2 linked regions of the Pelagicoccus sp. SDUM812003 genome follow. The protein of the gene in region 1 interacts with the protein of each later gene in a pairwise test. Links are inferred from orthologs where the notes say so. Each region holds a gene or a part of one and is shown on either strand. Other genes may lie near its edges.

What was found.
Region 2: the proteins of QEH54_RS20135 (region 1) and ruvA interact in binary tests that used the Escherichia coli proteins (3 or more experiments, as listed by UniProt). The link is inferred for Pelagicoccus sp. SDUM812003 from one-to-one orthologs.

Annotation. Positions count from the first base shown.
Region 1 is NZ_JARXHY010000019.1:37,467-43,441, forward strand. What follows is about bases 1,662-4,407. They hold QEH54_RS20135 (crossover junction endodeoxyribonuclease RuvC), read right to left. Parts: upstream 3,450-4,407; coding sequence 2,874-3,449; downstream 1,662-2,873. Other genes in these bases: QEH54_RS20130 (OFA family MFS transporter), read left to right, coding at 1,662-2,683; QEH54_RS20140 (sulfite exporter TauE/SafE family protein), read right to left, coding at 3,453-4,202; QEH54_RS20145 (Gfo/Idh/MocA family oxidoreductase), read left to right, coding at 4,362-4,407. Outside these bases: pflB (formate C-acetyltransferase), read left to right, coding at 1-244; pflA (pyruvate formate-lyase-activating protein), read left to right, coding at 342-1,130; more of QEH54_RS20130, read left to right, coding at 1,169-1,661; more of QEH54_RS20145, read left to right, coding at 4,408-5,396; QEH54_RS20150 (hypothetical protein), read right to left, coding at 5,423-5,975.
Region 2 is NZ_JARXHY010000016.1:114,162-118,763, reverse strand. What follows is about bases 1,615-4,602. They hold ruvA (Holliday junction branch migration protein RuvA), read right to left. Parts: upstream 3,425-4,602; coding sequence 2,804-3,424; downstream 1,615-2,803. Other genes in these bases: dapA (4-hydroxy-tetrahydrodipicolinate synthase), read right to left, coding at 4,165-4,602; dapB (4-hydroxy-tetrahydrodipicolinate reductase), read right to left, coding at 3,424-4,155; QEH54_RS18840 (hypothetical protein), read left to right, coding at 1,966-2,718; QEH54_RS18845 (sigma-70 family RNA polymerase sigma factor), read left to right, coding at 1,615-1,969. Also shown: QEH54_RS18855 (response regulator), read right to left, coding at 1-550; more of QEH54_RS18845, read left to right, coding at 1,367-1,614. UniProt on the Escherichia coli protein: The RuvA-RuvB-RuvC complex processes Holliday junction (HJ) DNA during genetic recombination and DNA repair.

The DNA of each region.
Region 1 (5,975 bases):
CGGCAAAACCTCGAGCGAACGCATCAGCAACCTAAGCAACCTGCTTGACGGCTACTTCGCCGAAAAGGGACATCACATCAATGTGAACGTCTTCGAGAAGGAAACGCTGATGGACGCCATGGAGCATCCGGAAAAGTATCCGCAGCTCACGGTACGCGTATCTGGCTACGCGGTGAACTTCATCAAGCTGACGCGTGAGCAGCAGCTGGATGTCATCACCCGCACCTTCCACGAACGCTTCTAATCTCCCCGCACTCATACCTGTCCTGCCGGCTCCCAGAGCCGGCGGGTCAGACGTGGAGCGGAAACTCACGCCATAAGACAGCGCCACACACCAAGTCATGTCTTCAACAGTCTATTCCCCCTGCCAGAGCTGCCAGGCGCCGCCCAACGACGGAGCATTCATGGAAGCCCTCGGCAACATCCACTCCATCGAAACCTGCGGCACCGTGGACGGCCCCGGGCTGCGCTACATCCTATTCCTTTCCGGATGTCCCCTGCGCTGCCAGTACTGCCACAACCCGGACGCCCAAGGCCGACCGCGCGGCGAGCTCAAGAGCGCCAGCGACGTGCTGGCCGATGTGGTTCGCTACAAGAACTTTCTGCGAAAGGGCGGCCTCACCATCAGCGGCGGCGAGCCCTTGATGCAGCCCGACTTCCTGCATGCCGTCTTCAAGGGAGCGAAGGAGGCTGGCATCCACACCGCCCTCGACACGTCAGGATTTCTTGGATACAAGGCCTCCGACGAGCTACTGGAAAACGTCGACCTGGTCCTGCTCGACATAAAGAGCTGGAATCCCAGCACCTATCGCGAAGTGACCGGCGTCGATCTCAGCCCGACCCTGGAATTCGCCGATCGGCTCTCCGACATGGGCAAGCCGGTGTGGATTCGTTTCGTGCTCGTGCCCGGCCTCACCGACGCTGAAAGCAACATCGATGGACTCGCCCAATACGTTTCCACCCTGGAGAACGTCGAGCGCGTGGAAATTCTCCCCTTCCACAAAATGGGCGAGGACAAATACAAGCGCCTCGGCCTTCCCTATCAGCTTGAAAACACGCCCACTCCCTCCGCTGAGGAGGTCGAACGCGCCCGCTGCATCTTCGCCCGCTACGGAGTCAAAGCCATTTAAAAACCCTCCCGGAGCCGATCGCTCCTACCCAAACAGCCATGAAGAAAGAAAAAAACCGCTGGCTCATCGCCGCCTCCGCTGTAGGCGTGCATGTCTCAATCGGCTCCGTCTACGCGTATAGCGCCTGGAAGATGCCCCTGGAAAACACCTTTGGTTGGACATCCACCAACACCTCGGTCGCCTTCAGCATCGCCATCTTCTTCCTTGGTCTATCGGCCGCGTTCCTCGGGCGATTCATCGAGCGCAAAGGTCCGTCCAAGGGCGGACTGCTTTCGGCGGTCTTCTTCAGCTTGGGTCTGCTGGGATCCTCGCTCGCATGCTATCTGGAAAGCCTTTGGCTGTTCTACCTCTGCTTCGGCGTGATAAGCGGCATCGGTCTCGGACTGGGCTACATCTCCCCGGTCTCCACTTTGGTGAAATGGTTTCCCGATCGTCGTGGCCTAGCCACTGGACTGGCTATCATGGGCTTCGGTTTCGGAGGTTTGATCTGCGCTCAGCTGATCGACATCTTCGTCCCCACCCAGGACGAAATCGTTCTTAGCGACGAAATCAGAACCTACGACTACCTGCAGACCTTGGAAAGCGATGCCGCCGCAGCCGCAGCAATGGTCGCTGGCGCTCCGAGCGTCGCCGATTTCAAGGAAAAGAGCCACCAAGCGGCCGAGCTTTTCCGAGCGGAAAAAACCGACTCTGCCGAGTACAAGGCTCTCAAGGCGGAGACAGAGGGCTATCGCTCCACCCTGATCTACAACAAGAGTTCCATAACCAAGGCCTTCCTCTTCCTCGGCATCATCTACCTCTGCGTGATGGTTCCCAGCGCCCTCTACATCGCCCCTCCTCCAGATGGCTACGCGGAGAAGTTCGCCGCCGGCGATCCCGCCAAGGCCAAGAAGATCAAGTCAAACGGCGAGATGACCGCCATGGAGGCGATTCGCACCCCTGGCTTCTACGGACTTTGGATCATGCTCTTCATCAACGTGGCCTGCGGTATCGCAGTGATCGCCACCGCGAAGAAGATGGGCTACGAGATGGTGCGTCTGCCCGTGGAAATGGCCAGCTTGCTGGTCATGGGCATCTCCCTCTTCAACGGCCTCGGTCGCATCATATGGGCTTCCTTCTCCGACGTCATCGGCCGCTCGAACACCTACGTGGCCTTCTTCGTCATCCAAATCATCGCCTTCCCCTTGCTCGCGAATCTGACCGGTTCCCCTATCGCGTTCATGGCCGTCACCTTTCTGGTCCTGACCTGCTACGGCGGCGGATTCGCCAGCATCCCGGCCTACATCTCCGACCTTTTCGGACTCAAGGAAATGCCCACCATCCACGGCTTCATCCTGACCGCCTGGTCGCTGGCCGGAGTGGTTGGCCCCACCTTGAACTCGTACGTCTACGAAAAGACCCATAGCTACCAGCAAAGCCTCTACGTCTTCGGCGGGGCCTTCGTAGTAGCCCTGGTCGTCTCGCTGCTGATGAAGCTGGAAATCAAACGTCTGGATCGCCACTACAGCAATCAGGACGTCGAACTCGCCCGCCCTCATTTGCACGGCGAATAACCGCCCTCCCGGGCCCTCCTCACAAAGTTCCCCCCTAACGCCGGCGTCACCGCCAGCCCTCAAAAGGGTCACTTTTCGAAGTGACCCTTTTTGCTGCCGGCTTTGAGCGAGAAACGCATGGAAAAAACACGCTCCTTTCGCCAGATCGTCTCGAACCGCTTTCGGACGGTATTCGCCGCACCGGTACAGCTCAATGAGCTCCAGTGAACGCGTGGGTGAAGGCCACCGCCGCCGCGTCGGATTCATCGAGCGCCAGCGTCGCCCCATGGCCCAGCAAGCTTCGAATGGTTTTTGCGACCTGCTCCTTGCTCGCTCGCCCGTGCCCTACCACCGCCTGCTTCACTCTCAGCGGAGGGTATTCGAATACCTCCTTGCCGCGCATGGCGGCGGCCGCGATAGCGGCGCCTCGCGCCGCCCCTAGGATCTGGGCCGTTTGAAAGTTCTGCACGAAAATCGTCTGTTCGAGGGCGACTATATCGATCTCTCTCGTATCCAATATCTGGAGCACCTCTTGACATATCTGACCGAGACAGCTCGCCATGGACAGGCTTGGCTTGAGCTTCAGGGTCTTGCTATGCAGCAATACGGCCCGCCCGCTATTGCCAAACTCGACCACCGCGAGCCCCGTGCCGCGCAAGCTCGGATCGATGCCGAGAATGGCGCCCTCGAATCGACGTTTCGCCAACGGGACCGAAATCGGAGCGCCGCTTGTGGATCGGCCTTCGACCTTGTCTTTCCAAAGCTGTCTGACGCCTTTGCGTGCCATCGACTAGAACGAGAGGTAGAGCATGTAAGCCACGGCCACTACCGTTAACCAAAACGCGATGCGCTCAAACCAATTCTGGCTAATCTTTCGAGCGAAGAAATAGCCGAGCAGGCTTCCCGCCGCCACGAATGGGGCCAGCTTGAGGTTGGCTTCCAAACTGCCCCAGTTGACCAGCCCCTGCTGGTGGAGAAACGGCACCTTGAAGAGATTGAGAAAGGTGAAGAAATAGACGCTGGTGCCCATGAACGCCATCTTTGGCAGACGCATGGCGAGAAGGAAAAGGATCATGATGGGACCGGCTGCATTTGCCAGCGTAGAGACGAACGCGGCGATGACTCCAATCGACGCCGCAGCCCCATAGCTATGCGGCAAGGCCTCGCTGATCAGCTTCGGCCATCGCTGTCTGGCGGCATGAAGGGCCAGCATGGCCGCCAATACCAGGCTGATGACCAATCGAGCTTGCGAACCATCCATTTTCCCAAGAGTGAACCACCCTGCGATCACCCCGATCACTGCCCAGGGCACCAGCCTCAGCACATGCTTCCATTCGGCATGGCGACGATAGATTAGCAACGAGCAGAAGTCTCCCATGATCAACAGCGGCAGACCAAATCCCACTGCGTCTTTCGCATCCAACAGTATTTGAAAAATGGCTACATTGAGGATTCCCAGGCCCGGCACCCCGCTTTTGCTCAAACCGATGATCAAAGCGGCCAAGGCGAACATGCTCCAGCGCCACAACTCGAAATCCATGCCACACTGGAGGCCATTGGCAGACCCTTTGCAATCGCAAAGCCGTTTCGCAAACGAACGCGAAACCCGTGATTTCCGGAAATACTCCTTGTGCCTCGAGCGGGAGTTCGCGAATGATACTGGCCTCGCTTCGTTCCCATCCTCAATCAATCTGTCACCATGGAAAAACTACGCTGGGGCATCCTCGCAACTGGGTACATATCGGGCCGTTTCGCCCACGGGCTCAACCATTCCCATTCCGGGAAGCTGCTAGCGGTCTCCAGTCGCAGTCAAGCCTCAGCCGCGACCTTCGCTCGCGAATTCGATGCCGGACGGGCCTACGGCAGCCATCAGGAGCTGCTGGCCGATGAGGAGGTCGAGGCCGTCTACATCGGCTCGCCCCATCCCTTTCATGCCGAGATGGCCATCATGGCAGCGAAAGCGGGCAAGCATGTGCTTTGCGAAAAGCCGCTCAGCATGAATCTGCGCCAGGCGAAGAGCGTCGCGGAAGCCGCGCGAAAAGCCGAGGTGCAGTTGATGGAGGCGTTCATGTACCGCTGCCATCCCCAGACTGAAGCGCTTGTCCGTCTCATTTCCGAGGGGCGAATCGGAGAGGTTCAGTTCGTGCAAGCGAGCTTCGGTTTCAAAGCGAACTACGATCCTCAAGGGCGCCTCTTCGACAAGAGGCTGGGAGGAGGCGCCATACTGGATGTAGGCTGCTACCCGCTATCCTTCGCGCATCTCATCGCCCAGATCGCATCTGGAGAAACGAAACTCCGCGGCTCGCTGAGCGGACTGAAAGGCCAGCTCGATCCTCATACTGGAGTGGACACCTTCGCCCTCGCGACCATGCGATTCGAAAACGGACTCGCGGCCCAAATCGCTACCGGAACGCTGGGGGAACTGGAAAACACTGCGCGCGTCTTCGGATCCGAAGGCTGGGTCGAGATTCCCGTGCCATGGATCATCGCCCGCTTGGGCGGCGAATGGGAGCTCCGTCTGCACCGCAACGGCCAAGAGGAGATCGAGCGAATCAGTGGATACGATTCCCGGCCAATCTACGCCATAGAAGCGGACCATTTTGCGAGCCTGGTTCGCGCCGAAAAGCCAAGCGCTCCGGGAATGACTGTCGAAGATTCGCTTAGGCTGGCCCGCGACCTGGAGGAATGGCGCAGCGCCATCGGCGTCTCCTATCCCGCAGACGCGGAAGACTAGAAAAGACCGCCCCCCCCAGAAGTCGGTTATCTGTCGGAGCGAAACTTCTCTAAAGAGGAAGCCTTCTTTTTTTCCTTGGGCTTTTCGACCACCGGAGCGCCATCGCGGCCACCCTTCATCCAACTTCCCGCGTAGTACACCACATCGTGGTCCTCGTAGACCTCGAATTCGGTGAGACGGTAGCCGTCATTGCTGTAGAGCGCGTTCTTGTTGTAGAACTCGTCCGCCAGCAGATCGAAGGCGAATTGCGTGGACTGGGTTTCCGCCATGCGAACCCATTCTCCAGCGAACACGAAGTCGCCTTCGTATTGGTAGCCCTCCACGTCGATCAAGCGAAATCCGGCCTCTCTCATGGAAGCGGCCACCTCGCCAAAGGTGTTCTTCGGTATAGCCCGATAGAAGCGAACCTCCAGCTGCTCGTCGTTCTTCATCCAAACCGCGGAATGGCGATACTTGCCGTTGGATTCGTAGGCTTCGAAATCGACTAGTCGATAGCCTCGGTCCGCCATTTCGCCGTATCGATTGGAAAACTCCAGACTCTCCATGCCGAAGTAGAACTCCGTATCGAGCCCCTCCTCC
Region 2 (4,602 bases), on another replicon or contig:
CCCAGAGCGTGCGCAGCTGTGGCAGCAGCGAAAACGCGGACTCGACGGTTTCTCGGATTGGCTCCTTTTCGATGATGCCGGTGTACTCCGGCTCCAAGACGCTTTCGCGAGCGAAGGCTTTGTCGTTTACGCCGAAGAAAACAACGGGCGTGCTTTCGCCAAACAAGGCGTCCTTTTCCTTCCTGAGGAAATGCAGGGCGTTGTCGTCCGCGGAGATAATCAGGTCGTAGGCTCCGTGATTCGCGACGAGACCTTTCAGCTGCTCCCGAGCGATAGGGAATTGTCCGGCAGGCGCGTAGCGCTTGGTGTCCATCATGTGCACCTCGAGCGAGACGCCTCGGCCCCGATAGTCGAAGTGAGTCAGTTGCAGCACTCCCTCGAGCTGGTGGCTCACCACGGGAAAATCGTGGTTGTACGAGCTGAGGAAAAGCACGCGGTGTGGACCGGTCTGCGTCGCTTCTGTAGCGTGGCTGGCCAGGGGAGTGGCGAGGAGGCAGGCCAAGGAGAGCAAAGACAGCAGGGCCTTGGACGCATTCGAGAAGAGATGCATGGGCAAACGTTAGAAGCTCAGCAAGTTATGTCAATCGCCTTGCATCGCTTCGCGCTTTTGGCGCTTGGAGACCCTAGGTCTTCTTGCAAGGAACCAGCCTGCCGCGTTTCGCCGATACAGGAACGAGATGCAGGAAGAGCTATCGTGGCGTGCCCTGCAGTCTTGTCACGGGGCTCACGACTGACGATCGATTCCGAATTGCTCGTTGTCCGCAGGGAGTTGGCTGTTTTAGGGGTGCAACTGAGCTGGGGGACGCAGAAGTTTAGAGCCGACTCGTTCGCGGCCGAGAACCGAAAGATACAAAAAAACCGCTGATAATCAGCGGTTTATTTGGTAGGCCGACTGGGACTCGAACCCAGAACCAATTGCTTAAAAGGCAACTGCTCTACCGATTGAGCTATCGACCCATCTGCCCGGAGGGCGTTTCGAAAGTGGGGGAATACAGGCCTTCGGTCGGGGATTGGCAAGTCCTAATTTTTCCGCGCGCTTTTCGGGCTTGATTCAGCCGAAACCGCCCTGAGAATCGGGCTTCGTAGTGAGGGGCGATCAGCTAAAACGCTGGAATCTGAGCAACCGAGATCGGTCACGGCGCGTATAGATCATTAGGAGAGCGACCCGACTTTATTTTGAACGAAAGGCGGGTCAATTGGATCAAAACCGCAACAACTGCTATGGATAAGCTCGAAAAGACTGCTGAGGGGCGGAGGTTTGACGGCGTAATGCGCTGGAGAACAGGGCTTTATCCTGGGTGTGTAAAAAGGAGGAAAAATGGGAACTCTAGTCGAAAAGGGACGTCCCAAAGCGACAACAACTGCTATGTCATCTAAAGCTCAAGAAGTCGCCTTAGACAAAGCGCTCATCGCGCGCTTCAAGGCCGGAGACGATTCGGCCTTCGAAGAGATGGTTTCTCGCTATTGGGATCGCATTTACGCGATGGTGCACAAGCTCCTGCGCAATACGCAGGACGCAGAGGAGGTCACGCAGGACGCTTTCATCCGCGCCCACCGGGGCTTGGACAAGTTCCGTGGCGATTCCAGCTTCTCGACCTGGCTCTACCAGATCGCGACCAATTTAGCCCGGAATCGCTACTGGTATTGGTGGCGCCGCAAGCGCGACAAGTCGGTCTCGTTCGATCAGCCGATCGCAGCCGAGTCGAGCACGACCTTGGCTGAAGTGTTTCCGGCCGAAGTGGAGTCGCCGGAGGACATCGCGGTGACGAACGAGTTCAAGGACCGGGTGGCTGCCGCCATGCAGGAGCTGAACGAAAAGCATCGCGAGGCCCTGGTTTTGCGAAACGTTAAGAATCTTTCCTATGAGGAAATCGCCGACGAGTTGCAAATCAGCATCGGCACGGTCAAAAGCAGGATCGCCCGAGCGCGGGAAAGCCTGCGCGAAAAGATGGGTCACGAGCTTCTATGAATAAAGAGCGCTTCATCGAAAAGCTGAATCTCTACCTTGATGATGAACTGTCGTCGGAAGAATCGGAGAAACTGATCGCTGCGGTTCGCCGCAACCCCGAGTATCATCGAATCTATCTGCAATATCGCCAGATCCATCAGGCCTGCGCTCAGCTCGGTGACGCGTATTCCAATCCTGAAAAGGCAGCCCCTGCTTGGCGTCAGAAAGTGTACGCCCTGGGGGGGATGGCGGCGGCGGTGGGACTGCTCGCTTTGGCCGCCCAGAATCTCTCTCCCTTCGTCTCAAGGCCGGCCTTGGCGGAGCCGCTGATTGCGGAAACGCCGCCTGCCAAGACCAGCGTGAACGTGGCGCAGGCCGAACCGCTGCAGGTGATGAAGGTCGAAGAGATCGATGGGAAAAGCTATCGTTTGGAGGATTCCTTCGAAGTGGTTTCCTTCGATTTGGAATCCATCTTCCAGGAGGCAAAGACCGCGACCTCCTTCGCTCCACCTCTCGGAGTGGAGTTCGCTCGTTTCGAAGTGGGCTCCAAGAGCAAGCCGGAGCACAAGTGGCAGCAGAATTTCGCGTTCGGCGAGCCGGTGCAGGCATCTACCTTCGAGCACGAGGCGGTGAGCTCTCAGGAGCGAGCGGCCAACGACTACGGTCTGCAGGCGGTCGACGCTCGCGAAGATGGCATCGTTGCGGATAGCAGCGTGCGTTTCGATCTCGAGCGAGCTGCGGCGACCTTGCGGGAACGGAGTCGCCCCTAGGGGAGGCTCGCAATCTCGATTCGCTTCGCGATTTTTTTGATGCCAAGCAAGGCCTTGGCAACGTTGGCGAGTCGCGAGCGCTTCGTCAGCTGAGGGCAGCCTTGATGAGCTGCTCGGTTGTGGCGGATGGGCCGAGAGCCTGTACTGCCTTTCCGATCGATTTGCTGGCTTCGGTCTGCTTGTAGCCAAGGGCCACCAGAGCGGCGACCGCGTCGTCTTCCGCCTTGGGAGCAGGAAGGGTGACGGAATTGGGGCCAGACTGGAGCTCGAAGGCGGTTTCCGTATCGGAGGGCTTGGCGAAGACGAGCAGCTTGTCTTTCAGCTCGATGATGACCCGTTCCGCCGTTTTCTTTCCGATGCCTGGAGTTTTGGCGAGCAGGACCGCGTCACCGCTGGAGATGGCGGAAATGAGCGAGCCAAGCTCCAGCTTGCTCATCATGCTGATACCGACTTTAGGGCCGACGCCGGAAACCTTGTCGATGAGAAGGGCGAAGAAATCGCGCTCCGCTTCGCTGGCGAATCCGTACAAGGACTGCGAGTCCTCGCGGTAGACGGCGTGGGTGTGCAGTTTCACCGATTTCCCCACCGAGGGAAGCTTTGCGGCGGTGGTCACCGGGATGTTGACCAGGTAGCCCAGTCCGCCGGCGCTGATGATAGCGGTCAGCGGCGTGGCTCGTTCTAGGATGCCCTCGATGGTGACGATCATCAGGCCAGTCCGAGGACTTCGCGAATGCTGTAGATGCCAGGCTTCTTGCCCACGGCCCACTCGGCGGCCTTGACGGCGCCGCGAGCGAAAATGGCTCGACTGGAGGCCTTGTGAGTGAGCTCTACGCGTTCCCCGATTTCGGAAAAGATCACCGTATGGTCTCCGACCACGTCGCCACCGCGCAGCGAGTGCATGCCCACTTCGCGCTGGGTGCGCTCGCCGGTGATGCCCTCCCGACCGTGTCGCAGATCGTCGTAGCTCAGTCCGCGCGGTTCCAGCACGGCGTCGGCTAGCATGAGGGCGGTGCCGCTGGGCGCGTCCTTCTTCAGGCGGTGGTGCATTTCCACGATTTCCGCGTTGTAGTCGGCGGGCAGGGCGGCAGCCGCTTTTTCCACCAGGTAGCAAAGCAGATTGACGCCGATGGAGAAGTTGCCCGCCCAGACCGTGGCGGTTTTTTCCGCGATCTTGAGCAGCTCGGCCTTTTCCTCCTGCGAGTGTCCGGTAGTGCCGCAGATGACCGGTTTGCCGAATTCGACGGCGGCCCGAAATACGGACTTGGTCACAGTGTGGAAGGAGAAATCGATCACCACGTCCGCAGCTGCGATGCCAGCGGCGAGGTCGTCGCCTACATCCACCTTGCTGGAGACCTGGTGTCCGGCTTCGATCGCCGCTTCGGCGATGGCTTGACCCATGCGGCCCTTGGAGCCGACGATGCAAATCTTGAGTGACATGGCTTTAGGCTACGCTTGAGCGGAAAGCTCCGACTGCAAGGATTCGAAAATGGAAAGAACCTGCTGCTTGTTTTCTGGGGTCATTTCGCAGAGCGGCAGGCGTACGCGGCTGCTTTCCAGCAGGCCGACCTGCTTCATGCATGCCTTCACCGGGACTGGATTGGGCTCGATGAAAAGATTCTTGAAGAGCGGGTAGAGCTTCTGGTGCAGCTTGCTGGCGGTGGTGAGATCTCCCGAGCGGGCGGCCTTGACCAGAGCGACCACCTGTTCGGGGATCACGTTGGAGGCCACCGAAATCACGCCTTCGGCGCCGGAGCAGATGAAGGGAAGGGTCAGGCTGTCGTCGCCGCTGAGCACCACAAGATCGTCCCCCATGGCCTTTTTGAGCTCGTCGACGCGCTCCACGCTGCCGCCGGCTTCCTTGATGTGGTTGACGTGCGGGTACTT